DNA from 3 places in the Ancylobacter sp. VNQ12 genome. Region 2 is predicted to be linked to each of the others. Evidence: riboswitches for the same ligand, from Rfam matches in the RefSeq annotation. Region 2 holds a riboswitch; each other region holds the start of a gene.
The links. Region 2 has a riboswitch for thiamine pyrophosphate ahead of thiD (bifunctional hydroxymethylpyrimidine kinase/phosphomethylpyrimidine kinase). Riboswitches for the same ligand answer to the same signal wherever they lie in the genome.

Region 1 (7,679 bases), on a different contig from region 2:
AGCACGACGAAGGCGGGCAGCGCTCCATAGGGCACCTCCGACACCGTCAGCAGCATGTAGGGCACGTTGCCGGTGAGATATTCGGTGACGATGGCGCTGGCGAGCGAGGCGAGCACGACGCCGATATAGGTGCGCGGGCTGTAGGGAAACTGCCGGCGGGTCTCCTCGATGACGAACAGCACCGCGGCGAGCGGCGCGTTGAACGCGGCGGCGAGACCCGCCGCGCCGCCGGCCGCCAGCAGGCCGCGCATGTCCTCCGAAGGCAGGCGGAAGATGTCCGCCGCCGCCTTGGCGATCGAGGCGCCCATATGGATGGTCGGCCCCTCGCGGCCCAGCACCATGCCGGAGGAGAGCGACAGCAGGCCGCCGAAGAACTTCACGGGCAGCACGCGATGCCAGCGCACTTGCCGCAGGCCCTCCATGGCGCCCTCGATCTCCGGCACGCCGGAACCGCCGGCTTCCGGGGCGAAGCGGCGGACCAGCCAGAGCGAGGTCACCGCCATGGCGGCGCCAATGAGCGCGGCGGCGACATAGAGGCCCGGGCCGGACAGACCGAGCCCGTGCACGAGATAGGCGGGCCAGGCGGCTGTGAGCTGCTCCACTCCGACATGGAAGCCGGAACCGACAACACCGACGACGGCGCCGACCAGCGCCGCCACGATGTGATACCCGCCATTCCCCATGCCTTGCCCTCACCAAGCCGATCCCGTTCCGATGTCCCGGTTAGCATTGCGCGGCAGGAGCGGGAAGGATTTCCACGAGGCTGGTCACGTCCGGACCTGCCTATCCGTGTGGCGGGCTCTGGAGGGCTCTCAGGTCACGGCAGGGCCGGCGCGTAGGTCGCGACCGGCTCGACCTTGTCGATCAGCCCGTGGCTCTTCATGAACTCGCCGAAGCGTGCATAGCGGCCGGCGTCGAGCGCGGCCGGCGCATGGGCGAAGCGGCGCAGCGTGTCGGCCCAGGCGGTCCGGTTCAGTTCGTCGTCGAGCTTGGGATTGGCGGCGACGAACGCCTTCCACGCCTCGTCCGGATGGTTGAGGGTGTAGATGGTGGCGTCTTCCACCGCGGCGAGGAAGCGCTTGAGGCGCGGGTCGCCGATCTTGTCCTTGTGCGCGACATAGATCAGCTCGTCGAATACCGGCACGCCGTGCTCCTCTGGGAAGAAGGCGACCCCTTCCTTGCCCTCCAGCTTGATCTGGGTGAGCTCGAAATTGCGATAGGCGCCGATCACCGCATCGACCTTGCCGGCGACGAGAGCGGGGGAGAGCGCGAAATTGACGTTGATCATGGTCACATCGGTGGGCTTCAGCCCGGCGCTCGCCAGCATGGTGCCGAGCAGCGCGTCTTCCAGCCCGGCCACGGAATAGCCGACCGTCTTCCCCCTAAGATCGGCGATCGACTTGATCGGGCCGTCCTTCAGCGCGACCAGCGCGGTGAGCGGCGTGGAGACCAGCGTGCCGAAGCGCACCAGCGGCAGGCCCTCCTTCACCGAGAGATAGAGGCTGGGCTGGTAGCTCACCGCGACATCGGCCTGCCCGGCGGCGACGAGGCGCGGCGGGGCGGAAGGATCGGCCGGCGCCACCAGCTCGACATCGAGGTCATGCGCTTTGAAGAAGCCCTTCTCCTGCGCGATGACGAGCGGGGCGTGGTCGGGATTGACGTACCAGTCCAAGAGGACGGTGAGCTTGTCGGCGGCGCTGGCAGGCGCCAGCGACAGGCAAAGCGCGAGGGCCGAGGCCGCGAGCGTCTTGGCGATGGTGTTCAACATTGGATCTCCTCCCAGTTGGAGATCCGGCGCATGAGCTTTCGGGGGAATCCGGCGCGGGTGCATGGATGGCCCCCGCCGTCGCTCCGTCCCTTCGCCGGCATGACCCGGATCAGGTTCAAAGGGTCTGGCGGTTGCCATCTCAGCCCCTTGATCGTGCGATCGCGGGACACCCCTCGGACAGGGCGACGCTAGCAGAGCGGGCATGCCACGGCAAATGGCGGGCGGCGGCGTGCGTTCAGTCCCCCCGCCACCCGTCGAGATAGACCGTGCGCCCCACGCCGGCGAAGCGGGCGATGCGGGCGAGTTCGGCGTCGAGCGCATTGAGGCGGCCATTGGAGGCGCGCACGCCCGGCTCCAGCCACAGGCGGCGCACGTCGAGCGTGCCGGCTTTGCGGTCGGCCTTCATGTCGATGCGTCCGATCAGCCGGTCGCCCTCCAGGATCGGGAAGACGTAATAGCCCCAGACGCGCTTCTCCGCCGGCACGAACACTTCGATCCGGTAATTGAAGCCGAACAGCCGCTCGGCCCTGTTGCGGTCGCGCAGCAGCGGGTCGAATGGGCTGAGCACGCGCAGCCGTGCCGGCGGCGGGGGCAGCGCATCGAACACCGCCGCGCTACCGGCAAAAGCGTGGGAGGCGCGCGGCTTGCTGCCGTCGGCCAGCGTGACCGCGACCGGCTCCAGCCGGTCACGGTTCGTTTCCACCCAACCTTTCGCCTCCTCCGGCGAGACGAGGTCCCAGAAGGCGGCGATCTCACCATGGGTCGCGAAGCCGAGCCGCTCCAACGCGCTGGTGCAGGCCCAGTCGACGAACTCCGCCTCGCTGACCTCACCGTGGAAATGGCGTGGCGGAATCACCCGCTCCGCGAGATCGTAGACCTTCTGGAAGCCCTCGCGCGCGGCGATGGCGAAATTGCCGGTGCGCCAATGATATTCCAGCGCGGTCTTCTCCGGGTGCCAGTTCCACCAGCCGCCGGGCGGGCGCTTCCCGAGTTCCGGATCTTGCTCGAAGTCGCGCGCCATGAGCCGGCCCTCGCGCGTCACCCGCTCCAGCACATGGTCGACATAGGATTCAAAGCCGTTTTCGTGCCAGCTGCGCCAGCGCTCGACAAGCCGGAGGCGCGAGCGGGCGAAGCGGTGCTTCCAATAGACGAAATAGGCGCTGGGAATGATGGCGGCGTCATGCGTCCAGTGCTCGAACAGCTCGCCGTCTTTCTCCAGAAGGGCGGCAAGATGTGCTCGCTTATAGCTCGGGTTGCGCGCGAACAGGATGTGGTGATGGGCGCGCTCGACCGTGGCGATGCTGTCGACCTGCACGAAACCGATCTCGCCGATGAGCTCCAGCAGGCCCGCCTTGGTGAGTGCGCCGCGCGGCCGGCTGAGGCCTTGTTTCGCCAGGAAGATGCGGCGGGCGTCGGTGTTGGAGAGGAGAATCGCCATGCCTCAGTCTGACAAAGTTCTTGCTTCGTTCCAATGCTTCGCTTTCAGCTGGGCGCGGTCTCCGGCGCCCAGGGCAGCAGCCGGGTGAGGCCACGGTCGACCAGGGTGAAAAGGAGAAGCGCGACGGCCAGCAGGACGGCAAGCGCCGCGAACACCATGTCGGTCTGCATCCGGGCGTTGGAATAGATCATGAGATAGCCGAGCCCGGCGGAGGCGCCCACCCATTCTCCCACCACAGCACCGATGGGGGCGACGGCAGCAGCGACCCGCAGCCCCGAGGCGAGCGCGGGCAGGGCGGCGGGCACGCGGATGAAACGCAGCGTGCGCAGCGTGCCCGCCCCGTTCAGCCGAGCAAGGTCGACGAGGCCCTGGTCGGTGCGGGCGAGGCCGTCGTGAAACGCCGAGGCGACGGGGAAGAAGATGATGAGGCTCGCCATCACGATCTTCGAGGCGAGCCCGAAGCCGAACCAGATCACCAGCAGGGGGGCGATCGCGAAGACCGGCAGCGCCTGCGCCACCAGCAGCACCGGACGCATGGCGCGCCGCGCCAGCGGGGAGCTCGCCATGGCCAGCGCACAGAGGATTCCGAGGACCGAGCCGCAGACGAGGCCGAGCAGCATCTCGCCCAGCGTGATCGCGGCGTTGTGGCCGAGAATGGCGGCGTTGTCCCAGCCGGTCATGGCAATGCGCGCCGGGCCGGGAAGGATGTAGGCGGGTATGGCGAGGAGCCGGACGGCGGCTTCCCACAGGCCGAGCAAAAACAGCGTGACGGCGAGCGTGCGCCCAATGGCGGCCATGCGGCAAAATCCTATATCAGGTGCACCCCTTATAGTCGGCGGTCGCTCGCCGCGCGACGGTAGCGAGGGTTGGAATCCCGGAGGGGTTGACGCCCGTCAATGCGGGGCCCGATGTTTGGACGCACCTTACCAAAGGTAAAGGAGTGGAGACGCCAATGATCAAGGACATTCTCGTCAGCCTTCGCATTGGGGAGGGCCCGGATGCGACCGTCGACTATGCGGCCTCGGCTGCGGCCGCGCTCGGCGCTCATCTCACCGGTGTGGCGGTGAGCTATGAGATCGATATTCCCCCGGTCTATACCGAGGCGTTCTCGACGGATTTCCTGGAGGCGCAGCGCGCCGAAAGCCGCCGGCTCGCGCAGCGTGCGGTCGAGTATTTCGGTGAGGCGACCCGCTCGGTGAACGTGCCGTCCGACATCCGCACCATCGACGGCACGCCGGGCGGCGCCGCCGAACAGATCGGCATGTTGTCGCGACTCTACGACCTGACCATCGTCGGGCAGGCTGATCCCGACAGGATGGGCGCCGAGGAGGTGATCGCCGAGGCGGTGCTGTTCGATTCGGGACGACCGGTCCTGCTCGTGCCGATCAAGCAGCAGAAGCCGTTCTCGGCCAAGCGCATCCTCATCGCCTGGGATGGCGGCCGTGCCGCTGCCCGCGCGGTGGCCGAGGCGCGCCCGCTGCTGGCACATGCCAACCTCGTCGAGGCGGTGGTGGTGGATACCGGCCGCTCCAAGAAGGCGGACAGCCTGCCGGGGGCGGATCTCGCCCGCCATCTGGCGCGCCACGAGAAGACGGTGGAACTGCGCCGGCTGGTGCCGGGCGCCGACGAGGGCATTGTCGATGTGCTGCTCAAGGAAGTGGCGGCGCGCGATATCGATCTCGTGGTGATGGGTGGCTACGGCCATTCGCGGCTGCGCGAATTCGTGCTCGGCGGCGTGACGCGCGATATTCTCGAGCGCATGACGGTGCCACTGCTGCTTGCGCATTGATGCGCGCGTGTTCCGCTCTCTCGCGCCGCGCTCCCGTCCGTTCAGGACCGGGCGCGCGGCGTGCCGCGTCAGGGCTTGCGATGGCGCTACTGGCCGCACCGTTGTCCGGCTTGCCCGCCGTCGCGCAATGGACGCCGCAGACGAACTGCGGCCAGTTCGACGGCTACGCCATGGAGAACTGCCTCGGCCAGGAACTCGACGAGGCCGACAAAGGGCTGAATGCCGCCTATCAGAAGATGCTGTCGGCGATCGCGGCCGATGACACACCGGCGGAGCAGAAGTCGGCGTGGCGCGAGAATCTCATCGCCGCCCAGCGCGCCTGGCTCGCCTATCGCGACGCCAATTGCAAGTTCGACCTTGTCGGTGCCGAATGGCATTTCGGCAGCGGCACAACGCCTGCACAGCAGCAGTGCGTACTGGCGCTGACCCAGGCCCGCATCAGCGAGCTCATCGCCCGCCTGCCCTCGGCCAAATAGGGGTGATTGCCGCCCGTGCTGCCCCGGCTTTCGGGCTGGCATGGCATTTCCGGCCAGAGCGACAAGCCTTCAGCAACAAAAAAGGCCGGGTTTCCCCGGCCTTTTCGCTTGCCTCGACGGTCGCCACAGGATTTCCCCACTACGACCGAAGGCAGATACTCACGCAGCCTGCAGGTTGCCGGCCGACTGCTTGCCCGAGCGGCGATCGGTCTCGATCTCGTAAGAGACCTTCTGACCGTCGCGCAGGCCCGGGAGGCCAGCGCGCTCAACGGCGGAGATGTGCACGAACACGTCCGAGCCGCCGTTGTCCGGCTGAATGAAACCATAACCCTTCTGGGTGTTGAACCACTTCACGGTACCCGTCGTCATGACGATATCCTTTCAGTCGATATAGAAGTTTGATGCGCGCTGCTTCACGCACACCAGGTGGTCATCGATTTGAGAGGAAGCTCGCAGCGACGCAAGTGGCGCCAACAAAGTTCAACTAGCAAGATCGATGCTCAAACATAGCCCAACGTTAGTTCTTCGACAAGGGTTATGTCGGCGTGTTTTCCGAAGGTCTGGCGGGAGCCCCGGAAGATGGACGGCGCACCATCTCCTTCTTCTTGGGGGCGGCGATCAGTCCTTCCCGCACGGCCTGCTTGCGGGCCGCCTTGCGCGCGCGACGCACAGCTTCGGCTTCCTCACGGTTGCGGCGCTCGGAAGGCTTCTCATAGGAGCGACGGGCCTTCATCTCGCGGAAAATGCCCTCGCGCTGCATCTTCTTCTTCAACACGCGTAGGGCTTGATCGACGTTGTTGTCCCTTACAAGTACCTGCAATTCCTGTCCAATCATAGGCAGCAAGCTGCCGGTTGCGCAGCGCCCGAATTGGCCCCGCCCGCTCCATATGGGCCAATAAGCCAGCGATTGGAAGGGCAGAGGGCATTTGAGCGTGGTTCAAGGATCGCCAATGGCATTCTGGTGGGGTATTCGCTCACCCGGAGTGGCGGTTTGCTGTCGAGGGTCATCGAAGCCGGCTGCCCTCGACAGCCGTGAGCCGCCGGTGAGGCGGGCCCATCGGCATCCGCCGTTCAATCGGGATGCCGGCGCCGCGGGACGGGATCTGCCATCCGTCTTCGCAGAGTCGGTGGTCGGACATGAACGAGCGAGCGAATATTATTATATGTAAGTTGTATAATTTGGTCCATGCGCCATCATTTGACACGTTTGTACCATATGGTGAGAATATTTCCTTCGAACTAGGCGTGGTTACTACTATCGGAGCGTGGCATGGCGGACCTTCTAGTCTTTAATCATATTCCGAAATCAGCAGGAACGTCGTTGCGCATCGCGCTCGCGCGGAGTCTGGGAGTGTCCCAGGCCGTCGATGGTTTCGACCGACTGACGTTTGGCGGGTTTGACGATTTCTCATCGCTTTCGCCAGAAGCTCGCGCGGCCGTCGCGATGGAGCCGGAGGATCTGCCCGAGGCGCCGCAGCTTGTCGTCGGGCACTACGCTCTCAGCACAACCAAGGCGCGCTACCCCTTCGCCCGGCACATGACGGTTCTTCGCGAAGCACGCTCACGCCTGCTGTCGCACTGGATGTTCTGGCGAGGGCATCGCGACGAGCAGCTGACCTCGCTGGGAAGTTGGGCGGGCTATGTGAAGAGGGCCGCCGCGCCGCTGGCTGTGTTTCTTGAGGATCGAGCCATCGCCGCGCAGTTCGACAACATGGCCTTGCGCCTGCTGCTGTGGCCGCATGCGGCAATCCCGGTCAATGATCATATCGACCCGCGTGACGACGCGGTCCTCCTGCGGGAAGCCCTGGTCAAGCTGGAGGAAATGGACTTCGTCGACATCGTCGAGGATCCCGATTTCGGGCCTTCTCTGTCGTCGTGGCTCGGCGTGCCCTTCACGATGGAGCGGCTGAACGAGACCCTGCCGATACCGGAGGAGCGTCGGACGCCGCTGTGGCGTCAGCTCACGCCGTCCGCGATGGATGCCATGGCAAGGCGGTCCCGGCTGGACGATGCCCTGTGGATGCACATTGCCGAGCGGCGCATGTCGCGCACAGAGGCCGAATGTCTGCGCGAGGCCTCCCTTGCCCAGAGCATTGCGCGCCATGCCTTGTTGATGGCGGGGTAGCGCATTTGGTGATCACGACCACCCGGCCGGTGTGTCCGATCTGCCCGACTCCCGACGCGATATGGCACGCGCCGGCGATTTCG
Region 2 (7,679 bases):
GTGGCGAGCGACGAGACCATCGCCCGCGCCTCGGCGTGGCACCAGAAGATCTACCCTTTCCTGCTCGCGCTGATCGCGATCCATATTGCGGCGAACGTGCTCTACGCGCTGTTCGGCCGCGACAGGCTGATCGCGGCGATGATCACCGGCCGCAAGCCGGCCGGCGCCTATCTCGACCGCGCGCCGGCGACGGCGGGATCGATCGTTCGGGCGCTCGGCTGCCTCGTGGTCGCAATCGTGATCGTGTTCGGCACGATCGCGCTTGCCGGCGGCGATCCCTTCCCTTAAGCCTCGCCGCCTCCTTCGCTCTTCGATCCGTCTCCGGGCGGATCGAAACTACTTTTCGTGGCGCCAAATGAATGCGCTCAAGGGCATCGCGCTGCAGATCGGCGCGACGTTCCTCTTCACCATCATGTCGGCCATGGTACGCATCGTGTCGGAGCATGTTCCGACCGGCGAAGTGGTCTTCGCGCGCTCCTTCTTCGCGCTGTTCCCGCTCATGGCGATGCTCGCCTGGCGCGGCGAGATCAGCGCCGCGGTGCGCACCGCCCATCCGCTCGGCCATATATTGCGCGGCACCATCGGCGTGATGTCGATGGGGCTCGGCTTCGCGGCGCTGGCGCGCATCCCGCTCGCCGACGTCACCGCCATCGGCTTCACCGCGCCGCTGCTGACCGTCGTGCTGGCGGCGCTCGTCCTGGGCGAGCGGGTGCAGCTCTATCGCTGGGCCGCGGTGTTCGTCGGCCTGGGGGGCGTCGTGGTGATGCTCTGGCCGCATCTCGCCGGCAATTTCGACAGCTGGGAGCACAAGCTCGGCGCTATGATGGCGCTGGCGGCGGCCGGGTTCACCGCCGGGGCCATGATCCAGGTCCGCCGGCTCACAGGGACGGAGACCACGGCCGCCATCGTGTTCTATTTCCAGGCGCTGGCGGCCGTCGCCGGCCTCGCCACCGCCGGTTGGGGATGGGTGGTGCCGACCCTGCGCGAGGGGGTGATGCTGGTCACCCTTGGCATCATCGGCGGGATCGGGCAGATCCTGCTCACCGAGAGCTACCGCTGGGCGCCGGCCTCGGTGGTGGCGCCCTTCACCTATTCCGCGATGCTGTGGTCGCTGCTGCTCGGTTTCGTGCTGTTCGCCGAGGTGCCGCCCGTGCTGGTGGTCGTCGGCGCCGTCATCGTGATCGGTGCCGGCCTCTTCGTCATCTGGCGCGAGCGCCGCGCGGGCGCGGTGACGGCGCCGGACGAGGGGGCCGTCCCGCCGGCCGGGCCGATTACCTAGAAGGCCTTGAAGGTGATGATGGTGCGGGTGTCCTGGATGCCGGGAATCTGCTGCACCTTCTCGTTCACGAAGTGGCCGATATCGGTGGCCTCGGGAACGTAAAACTTGACCAGCAGGTCGAATTCGCCGGCGGTGGAATAGATTTCCGAGGCTATCTCGGCATCCGCGAGGGCGTTCGCCACCTCGTAGGAGCGGCCGAGCTGGCATTTGATCTGGACGAAGAACGGGACCATCGCGAGGCATCCGGGCACGGTTTTGGTGCGCCACAGGATCAGAACCGGCCCCGCCGCGCAACCCCCGCCCTGCGCCGCGCCGAGACGTGTCTTGAAAGCGCGCGGCGCTTCGCCTATTGCGGGACAAGTCGATCTCGTTGGGGTGCCCCGGAACGCGAAAGCCGGGGCTGAGAGGCGGTGAGCCAACCCACGAACCTGATCCGGGTCATGCCGGCGGAGGAAACGGGTCGCGCGCGCCGGGCGTTTCGCGCTCGGCGAAGGACGCGCCCGGCCTTGCCGGCCAGGGAGGCGTGCCGATGACGGCGTCCACGGCGATTGCGGTGACGATTGCGGGCTCGGATTCCGGCGGCGGCGCCGGCATCCAGGCCGATCTCAAGACATTCTCGGCGCTGGGCGTCTACGGCGCCTCGGTGATCACCGCGCTGACGGCGCAGAACACGCTGGGCGTTACCGGCATCCACGACGTGCCGGCCGATTTCATTACCGCGCAGATCGACGCGGTGTTCTCCGATCTCGCGGTCGATGCGGTGAAGATCGGCATGCTGTCGCGTCCGGAGGCGATCGGCGCGGTTGCGGAGGGGCTCGACCGTCACGCGATCGCGACCGTCGTGCTCGACCCGGTGATGGTCGCGGCCTCGGGCGACCGGCTGCTGGTGCCGGAGGCGGTGGAATCGCTGCGCACGCAACTCTTGCCGCGCGCGCTGCTGATCACGCCGAACCTGCCCGAGGCGGCGGTGCTGCTCGACGAGGCGCCCGCGGCCGATCTCGCCGCCGTGCGCCGGCAGGCCGAGCGGCTGCGCGCGCTCGGGGCGCGTGCCGTGCTGATCAAGGGCGGGCATGGCGAGGGGCCCGACAGCGTCGACGTGCTGCTCGATTCCGAGGGCTTTGCGGAGTTCTCCGCCCCGCGCGTGGCGACCCGCAACACCCATGGCACCGGCTGCACGCTGTCTTCCGCCATCGCTGCCGGGCTGGCGCGTGGCATGAGCCTGCGCGCGGCCGTCGAGGCCGCCAAGGTCTATCTCACCCAGGCTATCGGCGCCTCCGACATGCTGACCATCGGGCGGGGCCACGGGCCGGTGCACCACTTCCACGCCTGGTGGTGAGGGCTGACGGCGAGGGCGTCCTCGCCGTCGCCCGCGCGGGCTGCTATCGAGGCGGCGCAATCTCAGAGTCGCCCCCGTGCCCGTCCTCGCCCCACGCCATGCCATCGCCACCGCCTATGCCGGGCTGTTCTTCGGCATCGGCGTGTACCTGCCGTTCTTTCCGGTGTGGCTGGAGGGCAGGGGCTTCGACGCCTCGATGATCGCCTTCACGCTGGCGGTGCCGTTTGCCGTGCGCCTGTTCACCATGCCGCTCGGCGGGCTGGCGGCCGACCGCAGCGGGCGGCCGCGCGCGACCCTCATCGTCTATGCGCTGGCGACGGCTTGTGCCTTCACCGGCGTGGCGCTGGCGCCCAGTGCCGCGCTGATGATCGTGGCGCTCGGCGTCGCCGCCAGTTTCTGGCAGCCGAGCCTGCCGGTGCTGGACGCCTATGCCGTGGCGCGCCGCGCCGAGGGGCTGATCGACTATGGCCGCGTGCGGCTGTGGGGCTCGCTTGCCTTCATCGGCGGCAATTTCGCCGCCGGCTTCCTGCTCGGCGGCCTGCCGGCGGACGCCATCGTCTGGTTCATCGTCGCGGGCAGCCTCATTGCCGCCTGCGCGGCGCTGACGCTCGACGAATTGCGGCTGCCCCCGCGCGAGGCGACAACGCATCGCCTGCCGAAGATCTCGCTGGTGCTCGGCCTTGCCATCCTGGCGGCGGCGCTGGTGCAGGGCTCGCACGCCACGCTCTATGCCTTCGCCTCGCTGCACTGGCGGGCCATCGGCCTGTCGGATTCGGCGATCGCCCTGTTATGGGCGACCGGCGTCATCGCCGAGGTGGTGCTGTTCCGCTTCGGGACGGGGCTGACGCGCCGGCTGGGCGCCGACCGGCTCTTGCTGATCGGCGGGCTGGCCGGCGTGCTGCGCTTCGGCGCCATGGCGTTCGATCCGCCGGTGGCGCTGGTGCTGCCCTTGCAGTTGCTCCACGCAGCGACCTTCGGCTGCACCTATCTCGGCACGGTCGAGATGGTGGCGCGCCACGCGCCGCCAGGACGCGGCGCGGCGGTGCAGGCGCTGGCGGCCTGGGTGACGATCATCGCCATGGCGACGGCGACGGTGGCGGCGGGGCCGCTGTGGCAATGGTTCGATTGCGGCGCGTTCTTCGTCTCAGCCGGCTTTGCCGCAGCGGGGACGCTCATCGCGCTCATCGTCGCGATGCGGCGGGGCTGATCAGCCCCAGAGCTCCGGTTCGGGTGGCAAGACCCGGCTGCCGACATAGCGCAGCCCCGGCTCTCGGTCATGGGCCAACAGCAGCGGGCCGTCGAGATCGACGAAGCGGGCGAGGCCGGCGAGCAGCAAGGCCGGCGCCATGGCACGCGAGGTCGCGACCATGCAGCCGACCATGATGTCGATGCCCTTTTCCCGCGCGGCTTTCGCCAGTGCAAGGCCCTCGGTGAGGCCGCCGGTCTTGTCCAGCTTGACGTTGATGGCGTCGTAGCGGCCGACCAGATGCGGCAGCGTGTCGAGCCCGTGCACGCTCTCGTCGGCGCAGATGGCGACGGGATGCTCGATCTCGGCGAGGAGGGCGTCATGTTCCGCCGGCAGCGGCTGCTCGACGAGTTCCACCCCGGCGCGGGCACAAGCGTCGAGATTCGCGGCCAGATCGCCGGCCGACCAGCCCTCATTCGCATCGACGATGAGTCGCGTGTGCGGCGCCGCGGCGCGGATGGCGGCCAGACGCGCGGCGTCGCCTGCGGCGCCCAGCTTGAGCTTCAGCAGGTCATGGCCGGAGCGCGCGGCCGCGCTCGCCATGGCTTCGGGGGTGTCGAGGCTGATCGTATAGGCGGTCAGGACGGAGGACGGCGCGGGTACGCCGGCGGTCTCGAAGGCGCGCCGGCCGCTGCGCTTGGCTTCAAAGTCCCACAGCGCGCAGTCGATCGCATTGCGCGCGGCGCCGGCCGGCATCAGCCTCTGCAACGATTCACGGTCCAGTCCGTGGGTGATGGCGGCGCGCATCGCGTCGATCGCCGCCGCCACCCCTTCGACGCTTTCACCGTAGCGGGCATAGGGCACGCATTCGCCGCGGCCGATCGCGTCGCCGTCGCGGATCTCCGCCGTGACGACGATGGCTTCGGTCTTAGAGCCGCGCGCGATGGTGAAGGAGCCGCGGATGGGAAAGCGTTCGACGCTGACGGTGAGCTGGGGCATCTGGACGAGAAGAACCTACAATTGGCCTGCGAATCACTAGGTGGCCTTCTGGTCTTCTATGAGGCACGCGATGGGTCTGGCCGTCACAGGGAAAGCACACTATTCGCAGTAGCGTGTGCGTATAGTATCTAATTACCCTTGCGAAGGGCTGGCGGCTCGACAGAGCGGAAGCCGTACCTGTATGAAACGACACGGCGAATTGTGTTTTGGCAGGACGAGGCGATCGTCCGGGCCGAACTGGGCTGCGGGGGAAGTGGGAGCCGGTTTTGGGAGCTGCTGAAGCGCCGCTTCTGGCGACAGCGCGCCACGGGCGAGAGCTGGTCTTCGTCGGCAATGGCCGGTGGACGGCTGCGGAGGCGCGCGCGCTCGAAGGATCGGTGGAAGCCAGCCTCGCGCAGCTTGCGAGCGGTGCGGTGGAAACGGCCCGGCTCGACCTTTCCGGCGTGCGCCGTTTCGACACCGTCGGCGCGGTCATGCTCGACCGGCTGATCCGCGGGCTCGAGGAGAATGGCGCGCGGCTTCAGGTCATTGGCCTCGAAAAGCGCTTCCAACCGCTGCTCGACGAGGTGGTGCGGGGCTGTCACGAGGTGCCTCCCGCGCGGCCCCGGGTCAATGCGCTCGTCGGCGGCCTCGAAGTCGTTGGCCGCACCATGGTCGAGACCGGGCGGGATGCGCTGACACTGCTGTCCTTCATCGGTGCCGTCGTCAGCGCACTGCTGCGCGTGGTCGTACGTCCGCAGACGTTCCGCGGCACCTCGATGGTCTATCACCTGGAGCGCACCGGGCTGCGGGCGGTGCCGATCATCGCGCTGATCACCTTCCTCATCGGCTGCATCATCGCGCAGCAGGGCATCTTCCATTTCCGCAAGTTCGGCGCGACCACCTATGTCGTCGACATGGTCGGCATTCTCACGCTGCGCGAGCTCGGCGTGCTGATCGTCTCGATCATGGTCGCCGGCCGCTCGGGCAGCGCCTTCACCGCCGAACTCGGTTCCATGCGCATGCGCGAGGAGGTCGACGCGCTGCGCGTCATGGGGTTCGATCCGAACGAGGTGCTGGTGCTGCCGCGCCTCGTCGCGCTGATCATCGCCGTGCCGCTGCTGACCTTCATCGGCAACATGTGCGCGCTGTTCGGCGGCGGGCTGGTGGCGTGGCTCTATGGCGGCATCTCGCCGACCATCTTTCTCAGCCGTCTGCAGGAGGCGATCTCGCTGAGCACCTTCGAGGTCGGCATGATCAAGGCGCCCTTCATGGCGGCGATCGTGGGTCTCATCGCCTGCATGGAGGGCATGCGGGTGGGCGGCAGCGCCGAGTCGCTCGGGGCACATACGACGGCGGCGGTGGTGAAAGCCATCTTCCTGGTCATCGTGGTCGATGGCCTGTTCGCCATGTTCTTCGCCGCGATCGACATGTGAGGTGATCGGGTGGAGCCCCAGACAACCCAGCTTCGACAGCCGAGCGGTACGGCGCCGGCCGTGGCCACGCCGGAGCCGATCATCAGCGTGCGCGACCTCGTCGTCGGCTTCGGCGAGCGCATCGTGCTCAACGGCCTTTCCCTTGACGTCATGAAGGGAGAAATCCTGGGCTTCGTCGGCGCGTCCGGCGGCGGCAAGTCGGTGCTGACGCGCACCATTCTCGGGCTCGTGCCCAAGCGCGCGGGCACGGTCGAGGTGTTCGGCGAGGACCTCGACACCCTGAGCTACGCGCAGCGCCGGCAGATGGAGCAGCGCTGGGGCGTGCTGTTCCAGCAGGGCGCGCTGTTCTCCTCGCTCAGCGTGCGGCAGAACATCCAGTTCCCGATGCGCGAATATCTCGACATGTCGCAGCGGCTGATGGACGAGATCACCGTCGCCAAGATCGAGATGGTGGGGCTGAAGCCGGACGTCACCGAGAAAATGCCCTCGGAGCTTTCCGGCGGCATGATCAAACGCGTGGCGCTGGCGCGGGCGCTGGCGATGGATCCGGAAATCCTCTTCCTCGACGAGCCGACCTCGGGTCTCGACCCAATCGGCGCGGGCGAGTTCGACGAACTTATCGCGACGCTTCAGCAGACTTTGGGACTGACCGTATTCATGGTAACGCACGATCTGGACAGCCTTCACACCGTGTGCGACCGCATCGCCGCCCTGGCGGATGGGAAAGTCATCGCGGTTGGACCGATAGAGACCATGCTGGCATCGCAGCACCCCTGGGTTTCCGCCTATTTCCACGGCAAGCGGGCCCGGGCTGCCGGCTTCGGTTCTGAACAGGAAAGGGCGCGCTGAGGCCGACATGGAAACACGCGCCAACTACGTCATCATCGGCCTCTTCACGCTTGCGGTCATCGCGGCCGGATTCGGCTTCGTCTGGTGGTTCAACGGCTCGAACTCGCGGGGCCCGCGCACCTCCTACGACGTGGTGTTCAGCGGTCCGGTGAGCGGCCTGCAGACCGGCTCCGCCGTGACCTTCAACGGCATCCCGGTCGGCGAAGTCACCGGGCTCCGGCTCGATGCCCAGGATCCGCGCAAGGTGGTCGCCACCGTCTCCGTGCAGCCGGCGACGCCGGTGAAGTCCGACACGCGGGCGCAGCTCAACGCGCAGGTGCTGACCGGCCTTGCCTCCGTCGGTCTCGTCGGCGGCGCGGCCAACGCCGAGCCGCTGCCGGCCCCGCCCGAGGGGCAATTGCCGCGTATCGAAGCGGATGCTTCCGCCGTCCAGGACCTGATGCAGGGTGCCCGGCAGGTCATCGGCCGTGTGGACGACATCGCGATGCGGGTCGACGACATCCTTCGCGACAACCAGGCCAAGATCAATTCGGTGATAGACAATGTCGACAAGTTCACCACCGTGCTCGGCAACAATTCCGAGAACATCAACGGGCTGATCGGCGATGTCAGCGC
Region 3 (7,679 bases), on a different contig from region 2:
AAAGGTGGGTTCCTATGGCTGCTGGGCATTCCGCTGCCCATCATTATCGTGCTCTGGTTGCTCGGCTATCTCAATTGAATGTCATTGACCGGCAGCACAAATCCGGTTGCCGAAGGGGCAGGTGTGTGATCATCGGTTGAGATGTCTCGTCCGGGTCGGTGCCGCCGCGGCGCGTGCGCGCGGCGGGATTCGGAGGGCAGTGGGGGAAGCCTGTGCAGTTGGCTGTGGATGTCGTCGGATCCCATGACTGGGGGCTTGTCGCGCTCTCGGTGATGCTGGCGATTGCGGCCTCGTTCACGGCGCTGGATCTTGCCGGACGGGTTCCGCAATATTCGGGTCGCACGCGGGCCGGCTGGCTCGCGACGGCGGCCTTCGTGCTGGGCGGCGGCATCTGGGCGATGCATTTCGTCGCCATGCTGGCGCTGCATGTCGGCATGCCGGTCTCCTACGATCTCGGCCTCACGGTGCTTTCGCTGGTGATCGCCGTCGCGGCGACGGGTGCGGCGCTGGGCCCTGCCAGCCGACGCGGCATCACCCCCGCCGGACTCGCGGCGGCGGGCGTGTTCATGGGCCTTGCCATCGTCGGCATGCACTACACCGGCATGATGGCGATGCGGGTGCCGGGCACCATCGTCTACGACCCGCTCTATGCCGGCGCGGCAGTGGTGCTGGCGGTCGGCGCTTCCACCGTCGCGCTGTGGCTCGCCTTCCGCACCAGCAGTTTCCGGCAGCGCCTCGGCGGCGCGCTGGCGATGGGCCTCGGCATTGCCGGCATGCATTATATCGCCATGGCCGGCGTGACCTTCTCGGGGATCGACGCCGTGCCGATGGCGCATGGCGGGTCGGCAAGCGGCACGATGGACAATGTCCATCTCGTCATCGCCGTGTCGGCGGCCAGCTTCGCCATCTTCGCCGCCGCGCTGCTGGCGGCGATCTACGACCGGCGGCTCAATCTGCTCACCGACCGCGAAACGGCGATCTGGCGCGAGAGCGAGGAGCGCTTTCGCACGCTCTATCGCCGCACGCCGCTGCCGCTGCATTCGCTCGGCGCCAACGGGCGAATCGAGCAGGTGAGCGACCGCTGGCTCGATCTGCTCGGCTATTCGCGCGAGGAGGTCATCGGTCGGCTGCTCACCGATTTCATGACGCCCGAATCGGCGCGCCAACGCAATGAGGAAGACTGGCCCCGACTGATCGGGACGGGCGAACTGCGCGAGGCCGAATATCGGCTTGTCGCGAAGGATGGGCGCGTTTTCGACTGCGTGCTGTCGGCGGTGGCGGAGAAGGATGCGGAAGGCCAGCTGACCAAGACGCTGTGCGGGCTGATCGACGTCACCGCCCGCCGCCGCGCCGAGGATGCGCTGCGCCAGGCGCAGAAGCTGGAGGCGGTCGGCCAGCTCACCGGCGGCATCGCTCACGACTTCAACAATCTGCTCGCCGTGGTGATGGGCAATCTGGAGCTGGTGCGCAAGCGTGCGCCGAACGATCAGCGCCTGCTGACGCTGATCGACAACACCATGCAGGCGGCCCAGCGCGGGGCGGCGCTGACGCAGCGCATGCTGGCCTTTGCGCGTCGACAGGATCTGCGTCCCGAGCCGGTCGCGGTGCCGGACCTCGTGCTCGGCATGGCGGAACTGCTGCGCCGCTCGATCGGTCCCAGCGTGCGCATCGAGACGCGCTTCCCGCTCGGCCTGCCGCTCGCCCGCGTCGACGCCAACCAGCTGGAGCTGGCTTTGCTCAATCTCGCGGTCAATGCCCGTGACGCCATGCCGGATGGCGGGGCGATCATCATCGCTGCGCGCGAAGAGATCATCCCCGAGCGCGAGGGCGAGGGCGAACCGGGCGCGCTGAAGCCGGGTCGTTATTTCTGCCTCGCCGTCTCCGACACCGGCGCGGGGATGGACGAGGAGACGCTCGCCCATGCCGCCGAGCCGTTCTTCACCACCAAGGGGGTCGGCAAGGGCACCGGGCTCGGCCTCGCCATGGTGCATGGCCTCGCGGCGCAGTCCGGCGGCCGGCTGGTGCTGGCCAGCGAGCCCGGCAGGGGCACGACGGCCACCATCTATCTGCCGATCGTCGAGACGTCCGCCGCCGACAGGGCGAAGCGCGAAGCCGAGCTCGTCGCCGAAGAGGCGGAGCCGCCGCTGCCGGCGGGCGTGGCGAGGGTGCTCGTCGTCGACGACGATCCGCTGGTGCTGTCGGCCACGGCGGCGATGCTGGAGGATATCGGCTTCGTCGTCTCAGAGGCCGCGTCGGGCCGCGAGGCGCTCGCCATGCTGAACAACGGGCTGACGGTCGATGTTGTCCTCACTGATCAAGCCATGCCGGGGATGACAGGCGTGCAGCTGGCCGCCGCGATCGGCGAGCACTGGCCGACCCTGCCGGTCGTGCTGGGCACCGGCTATGCCGAACTGCCACCCGATGCCCGCGCCGGCATGCCCCGGCTCGGCAAACCGTTCAGCCGGGAAAGCCTGCGCCGGGCGGTCATCGACGCGACCCGCCCGGACAATGTCGTGTCGCTGTCGTCGCGCGCCCGCTAGGGCGTGTCCCCGGCTTTTGCACCCGCGCGCGTATTCCTCCCGATTCAGGTGTTCTCCCTGATCGCAAAGGGCTCGCGGGCGTGCATATTGTCGACGACGCTACCGTGACATTCCCTTTCCGAGTGATTATATCCAAACCGTCCAGGGGAGCCTCGTCAGGAGGCTGAGAGGCCATCATCGCGCTTTGGCGCGGCATGGCGACCCTTCGAACCTGATCCAGTTGAGACTGGCGGAGGGAGGAGTTGAAGATGTCCCCGCAGACCCACCTGAACGATGAAGCCCCGGTTGCCAACGCGATGCGCGTGCGCATCGTCGGCGGCGGTGTTGCCGGCCTGACCTGTGCCCACGCCTTCGCCGAGCGCGGCGCGCAGGTGACGCTCATCGAGCGCAAGACGGCCACCGGGCAAGGCTGCTCCTGGTATGCCGGCGGCATGCTGGCGCCCTGGTGCGAGCGCGAGAGCGCCGAGCCGATCATCGCCGAGCTGGGCTTCGAATCGCTGGATTATTGGCGCCGCGCGGTGCCGGATGTGCCCAATGAGGGCAGCCTCGTGCTGGCCCCGCCGCGCGACCTGCCGGACCTCAAGCGCTTCTCGCGCCGGACGCAGGGCTATGAGTGGGTCGACGGCGCCGGCATCGCCGCGCTGGAGCCGGATCTGGAAGGGCGCTTCGACCAGGGCCTGTTCTTTCCCACCGAAGCGCATCTGGAGCCGCGCAAGGCGCTCGCCGCGCTGACGCGCAAGCTGGTCGACGAGCATCAGGTGACCATCCGCTACGAGGCCGACGGCTTCGACGAAGGCGAGACGCCGGCCGATGTCGTGGTCGACTGCCGTGGCCTTGCCGCCCGCGACGTGCTGGCGGACCTGCGCGGCGTGAAGGGCGAGATGCTGGTGCTCTACTCCACGGAGATTTCGCTCAAGCGCCCGGTGCGCATGCTGCATCCGCGCATCCCGGTCTACATCGTGCCGCGCGGCGACGGGCATTTCATGATCGGCGCCACCTCGATCGAGAATGACGAGCGCGGCCGGGTGACGGGCCGCTCCATGCTGGAGCTGCTGTCGGCCACCTATGCGCTGCACCCCGCCTTCGGCGAGGCGGAGATCGTCGAGATCGGCGCCGATGTGCGCCCGGCCTATCCCGACAACATTCCGCGCCTGCGCCGGCGCGGCAACACGATCTATGTGAACGGGCTCTACCGCCACGGTTTCCTCGCCGCGCCCGCGCTGGCACGGCGTGCGGCGGCGCTCGCTTTCGACGGGACATATTTCCCGGAGGTGATGGATGAAGATCGTCGTGAATGGTGAGCCGGCCGATACGCGCTCCGGCACGCTGAAGGACCTGCTGGCCGAACTGGGCCTGGGCGACGCCACCGTCGCCACCGCGCTCAACGGCGCGATGGTCCGCGCGGCCAGGCGCGAGGCGACGCCGATCGACGAGGGCGACCGGGTGGAAATCCTCGCCCCGATGCAGGGAGGCTGAGATGGATGCGATGACCAGTGCGGCCGGCACATTCGCCGATCCGGTTGAGTTCTACGGCACAAGGGTGGCGTCGCGTCTGCTGCTCGGCACGGCGCAATATCCTTCGCCGGCGATCCTGTCGGAGGCGATCCGCGCCTCGGGGGCGGAGATCGTCACGGTCTCGCTGCGGCGCGAATCCGGTGCCGCGAAAGCGGGCCAGAGCTTCTGGCAGATCATCCGCGACCTCGGCGTGAAGGTGCTGCCCAACACCGCCGGCTGCAAGACGGTGAAGGAAGCCGTCACCACCGCCGAGATGGCGCGCGAGCTGTTCGGCACCAACTGGGTGAAGCTGGAGGTGATCGGCGAGGACGACACGCTGCAGCCGGACGTGTTCGGTCTCGTCGAGGCGGCGCGCCTCCTCGCGCGCGACGGCTTCCAGGTGTTTCCCTACACCACCGAGGACCTTGTGGTGGCCGAGAAGCTGATCTCGGCCGGCTGCGAGGTGCTGATGCCGTGGGGCGCGCCGATCGGCTCCGGGCGCGGGCTCAACAACCCCTATGGCCTGCGTTCGCTGCGGGCGCATTTCCCCGGCATCCCGCTGGTCGTCGATGCCGGCGTCGGCGTGCCCTCGCATGCGGCGGCGGCGATGGAAATGGGCTATGACGCGGTGCTGCTCAATACCGCCGTCGCCAAGGCGGGCGACCCCGTGCGCATGGCGCGTGCCTTCGCCCGTGCCATTGAGGCCGGCCGCGAGGCGCTGCTCGCCGACCCGATGGACGTGCGCGACATGGCCGCCCCCTCGACGCCGGTGATGGGGCGCGCGGTGTTGGGCGAATGACGTCTTCTTGTGAGTGACCCGATGAAGCTCGATCCGTTCTACCTCATCGTCGACCGCGCTTCCTGGCTGCCGCGCCTGCTGCCGCAGGGGGTGAAGCTGGTGCAATTGCGCGCCAAGGACATTGACGAGGCCGAGCTCCGGCGCGAGATCGCGACCGCGCGCGATGTGTGCACCCGTTATGGCGCGCAGCTCATCATCAACGACTATTGGCGCCTCGCCATCGAGCTGGGCTGCGATTTCGTGCATCTCGGCCAGGAGGACCTTGCCGATGCCGATCTCGAGGCGATCCGCCGCGCCGGCGTGAAGCTCGGAATCAGCACGCATGACGAGGCGGAGCTGGAAATCGCGCTGATGGCGCGGCCGGATTATGTGGCGCTGGGGCCGGTCTATCCCACCATCCTCAAGAAGATGCGCTGGGCGCCGCAGGGGCTGGAGCGGGTCACCCAGTGGAAGAAGCGCATCGGCGACCTGCCGCTGGTCGGCATTGGCGGCCTCACCATCGAGCGCGCGCCGGGCGTGCTGCGTGCCGGGGCGGACAGCGTGGCGGTCGTCACCGACGTGCTGCTCAACACCGATCCCGAGGCGCGCGCCCGCGAATGGGTGCTGGCGACGCGCGAGACGGTGTGATGTGCCGGCGCTGCGCGAGGCGCCGGGCCGGCACATCATCCGCTAGCTAGGTGTCGCGGTCGTCTTCGCCTTGCCTCGCAGCAGGGCGAGAAGGACGCCCAGTTCCGGCGGCGGGGCCTGCTCGACGCGGGAATATTCGCGCCCGTCCGGCGTGCGGCGGAACAGGCCGAGTTCGACCAGTTCCCGGCGCAGCAGCGCGTGGTCGCCGAAGCCGTGGTGAAGGTTCAGCAGCTCGTTCATCCGTCGCTCCGGGAAGGTCTCGGCGGCCGGCAGGCGCGACCACAGCACCCACAGGCACAGTACCTGCTGGTTGCGTTTCTTCGGCCAGCGCGTGAGGCCGCCCTCGACATCGAACAGCCGCAGCGCCTTCTCGCAGCGCGCGTGATCGGCCGGCGCGGCGGGAGGCGGCGCGGGTTCGTCAGCGCGTGAACGTGCCTGCGTTTCCGCCCGCAAATGCTGGAAGTTCCGGAAGCCGGCGGCGCGCGCCAGAATATTGAGCAGTTCGACATGGCCGGGCACCTTGTCGCGCTCGGTCAGCTGGCTGCGCAACGTGCGGGCGAGGGCGGAGATATCCGGCGCCTCGTAGGCCAGAACGGTTCTGGTCATGACTCATCCTCGTTCGTGCCGATCCATGAGGAGTGTCGGGGTTGCCGTCTTGCGACCGGGCACGGGGACAAGTGCAGGGTCTGGGTAGGAAATGCAGGTTTAGCTCCCCTTGCGGGGCGGCAACGCCTCGGTGAACTGCAGACCGTGCGGGGACAGATAAGCGAAGGGCCAGGGGAAGTCCAGTATCCGCGTGCCGCCCAATCCGGGATTGCTCCCTCTCCCCACCCGAACTCGGCAACAGCCGAGTTCGGTTCCGGCAAGGCCTAAGCCGGTAACATCCGGCTTAGGCGGAGAGAGGTGGGGTGAGGGGGCTTCGACGCTCCGCAATCATCTCGCCCCTCACCGACCCGCTTCGCGGGCCACCTCTCCCCAATGGGGAGAGGGAAAGAAAGAGGCGGCTACTCCGCCGCCTCCTTCTCCACGCCGGCGAATGTGCGTTCCATCTCGCGGCGCAGCCGCACGATCGGGCTGTCGGTGAAATCGACGTCGGCCCAGCCCACGGTTTCGCCTTCCGCGAGGTCGCGCTTCAGCGTCATGTGATGGGCGAGGCCGATGGGTAGCGCGCCGCGCGCGAGCGAACTTGCCGCCGGCAGCAGCTTGCCCCACACCGTGTAGCCGCCTTCGCCGTCCAGCACCTCGCCGGCCTTCAGCGGGCGTTTGGCGACGGCGACGACATCGGCGTTGAAATGCTCGGTCGTGCCGGTGGGCTCGCCGCGCAGCGCCGCCGAGGCGACGCTGACGCCGAGCTCCAGCCCGATGAGGTGATAGGGCCGGTAGAGCGCGGTGTAGCGGCCGGAGGAATCCGTCACCACGCCATATTCCTTGAAGCAGCGGCGGGCATAGTCGCCGCGCGGGCCGGGCTCGGCCTCGAAGGTGACGTAGACGCCCCAGCGCAGGTCGCGGAACACCGGGCGGCCGTCGCGCTCCAGGCTGGAGACGGTCTCCACCGTGCCGGAATGTTCCAGCACGCCGCCGGCCTCGCGCGGGCGCAGGATGGTGGCGAGGTCGTCGACGCCGCAGGGCGGGAACAGCAGGCCGTCCGAAGGCGCCTTGAGGTCGGCGGCATTGGCGATGGCGGCCATCTCGATGGAGGATTTGGTGCCGTCGGCGAAGGAGTTGAACATCTGAGCGTTCATGCCGCCGAGCGCCGCCTGCTCGGGGGTGAGGCCGTAAAGGCTCCAGATCGTGTCCGGCGTCGATTTGTGGAAGCTCGGCAGGTACTTCGTGCCCTTGCCGGCGCAGACGACGCGGAAGCCGCAGGTGCGCGCCCAGTCCACCATCTCGCAGACCAGGGCGGGCTGGTCGCCCGAACCCATGGAATAGACCACGCCGGCCTTGCGCGCGCGCTCGGCCAGCAGCGGGCCGACCAGCACGTCCGCCTCGACGGTGACCATGACGATATGCCGGCCCTGCTCAATGGCCTTGAGCGCATGGGCGGCACCGGCGGCCGGGCTGCCGGTGGCTTCCACCACCACGTCGAGCCCGTCGGCGCCGATCAGTTCGCCGGCATCCTCGGTCAGCATGGTGCGGCCGGTGCGCAGCGCCTCGTCGAAGCTCGTCGCCACGGCCGCATCCGCGTCCCAGCCGGTGCGCTCAAGGGCGGCGCGGGCGCG

Region 1: another riboswitch for thiamine pyrophosphate. It lies ahead of ACO2RV_RS01740 (ABC transporter substrate-binding protein); the one in region 2 lies ahead of thiD (bifunctional hydroxymethylpyrimidine kinase/phosphomethylpyrimidine kinase).
Region 3: another riboswitch for thiamine pyrophosphate. It lies ahead of thiO (glycine oxidase ThiO); the one in region 2 lies ahead of thiD (bifunctional hydroxymethylpyrimidine kinase/phosphomethylpyrimidine kinase).

The regions. Positions count from the first base shown of each region.
Region 1 is NZ_JBMSDU010000001.1:384,487-392,165, forward strand. Features, by position in the region: gene clcA (H(+)/Cl(-) exchange transporter ClcA) at 1-683, opposite strand, end outside; gene ACO2RV_RS01740 (ABC transporter substrate-binding protein) at 818-1,768, opposite strand; TPP riboswitch at 1,838-1,952, opposite strand; gene ACO2RV_RS01745 (winged helix-turn-helix domain-containing protein) at 2,004-3,206, opposite strand; gene ACO2RV_RS01750 (ABC transporter permease) at 3,251-4,003, opposite strand; gene ACO2RV_RS01755 (universal stress protein) at 4,159-4,995, shown strand; gene ACO2RV_RS01760 (lysozyme inhibitor LprI family protein) at 5,076-5,471, shown strand; gene ACO2RV_RS01765 (cold-shock protein) at 5,631-5,840, opposite strand; gene rpsU (30S ribosomal protein S21) at 6,007-6,291, opposite strand; gene ACO2RV_RS01775 (hypothetical protein) at 6,742-7,596, shown strand.
Region 2 is NZ_JBMSDU010000003.1:123,298-130,976, forward strand. Features, by position in the region: gene ACO2RV_RS07145 (cytochrome b/b6 domain-containing protein) at 1-288, shown strand, start outside; gene ACO2RV_RS07150 (DMT family transporter) at 356-1,279, shown strand; gene ACO2RV_RS07155 (Lrp/AsnC ligand binding domain-containing protein) at 1,276-1,512, opposite strand; TPP riboswitch at 1,641-1,751, shown strand; gene thiD (bifunctional hydroxymethylpyrimidine kinase/phosphomethylpyrimidine kinase) at 1,809-2,615, shown strand; gene ACO2RV_RS07165 (MFS transporter) at 2,692-3,822, shown strand; gene dgcA (N-acetyl-D-Glu racemase DgcA) at 3,823-4,800, opposite strand; gene ACO2RV_RS07175 (ABC transporter permease) at 5,067-6,215, shown strand; gene ACO2RV_RS07180 (ABC transporter ATP-binding protein) at 6,276-7,064, shown strand; gene ACO2RV_RS07185 (MlaD family protein) at 7,072-7,679, shown strand, end outside.
Region 3 is NZ_JBMSDU010000009.1:81,600-89,278, forward strand. Features, by position in the region: gene ACO2RV_RS13915 (MHYT domain-containing protein) at 225-2,540, shown strand; TPP riboswitch at 2,674-2,795, shown strand; gene thiO (glycine oxidase ThiO) at 2,837-3,841, shown strand; gene thiS (sulfur carrier protein ThiS) at 3,819-4,016, shown strand; gene ACO2RV_RS13930 (thiazole synthase) at 4,018-4,833, shown strand; gene ACO2RV_RS13935 (thiamine phosphate synthase) at 4,855-5,460, shown strand; gene ACO2RV_RS13940 (DUF2087 domain-containing protein) at 5,503-6,066, opposite strand; gene ACO2RV_RS13945 (NAD(P)H-dependent oxidoreductase) at 6,465-7,679, opposite strand, start outside.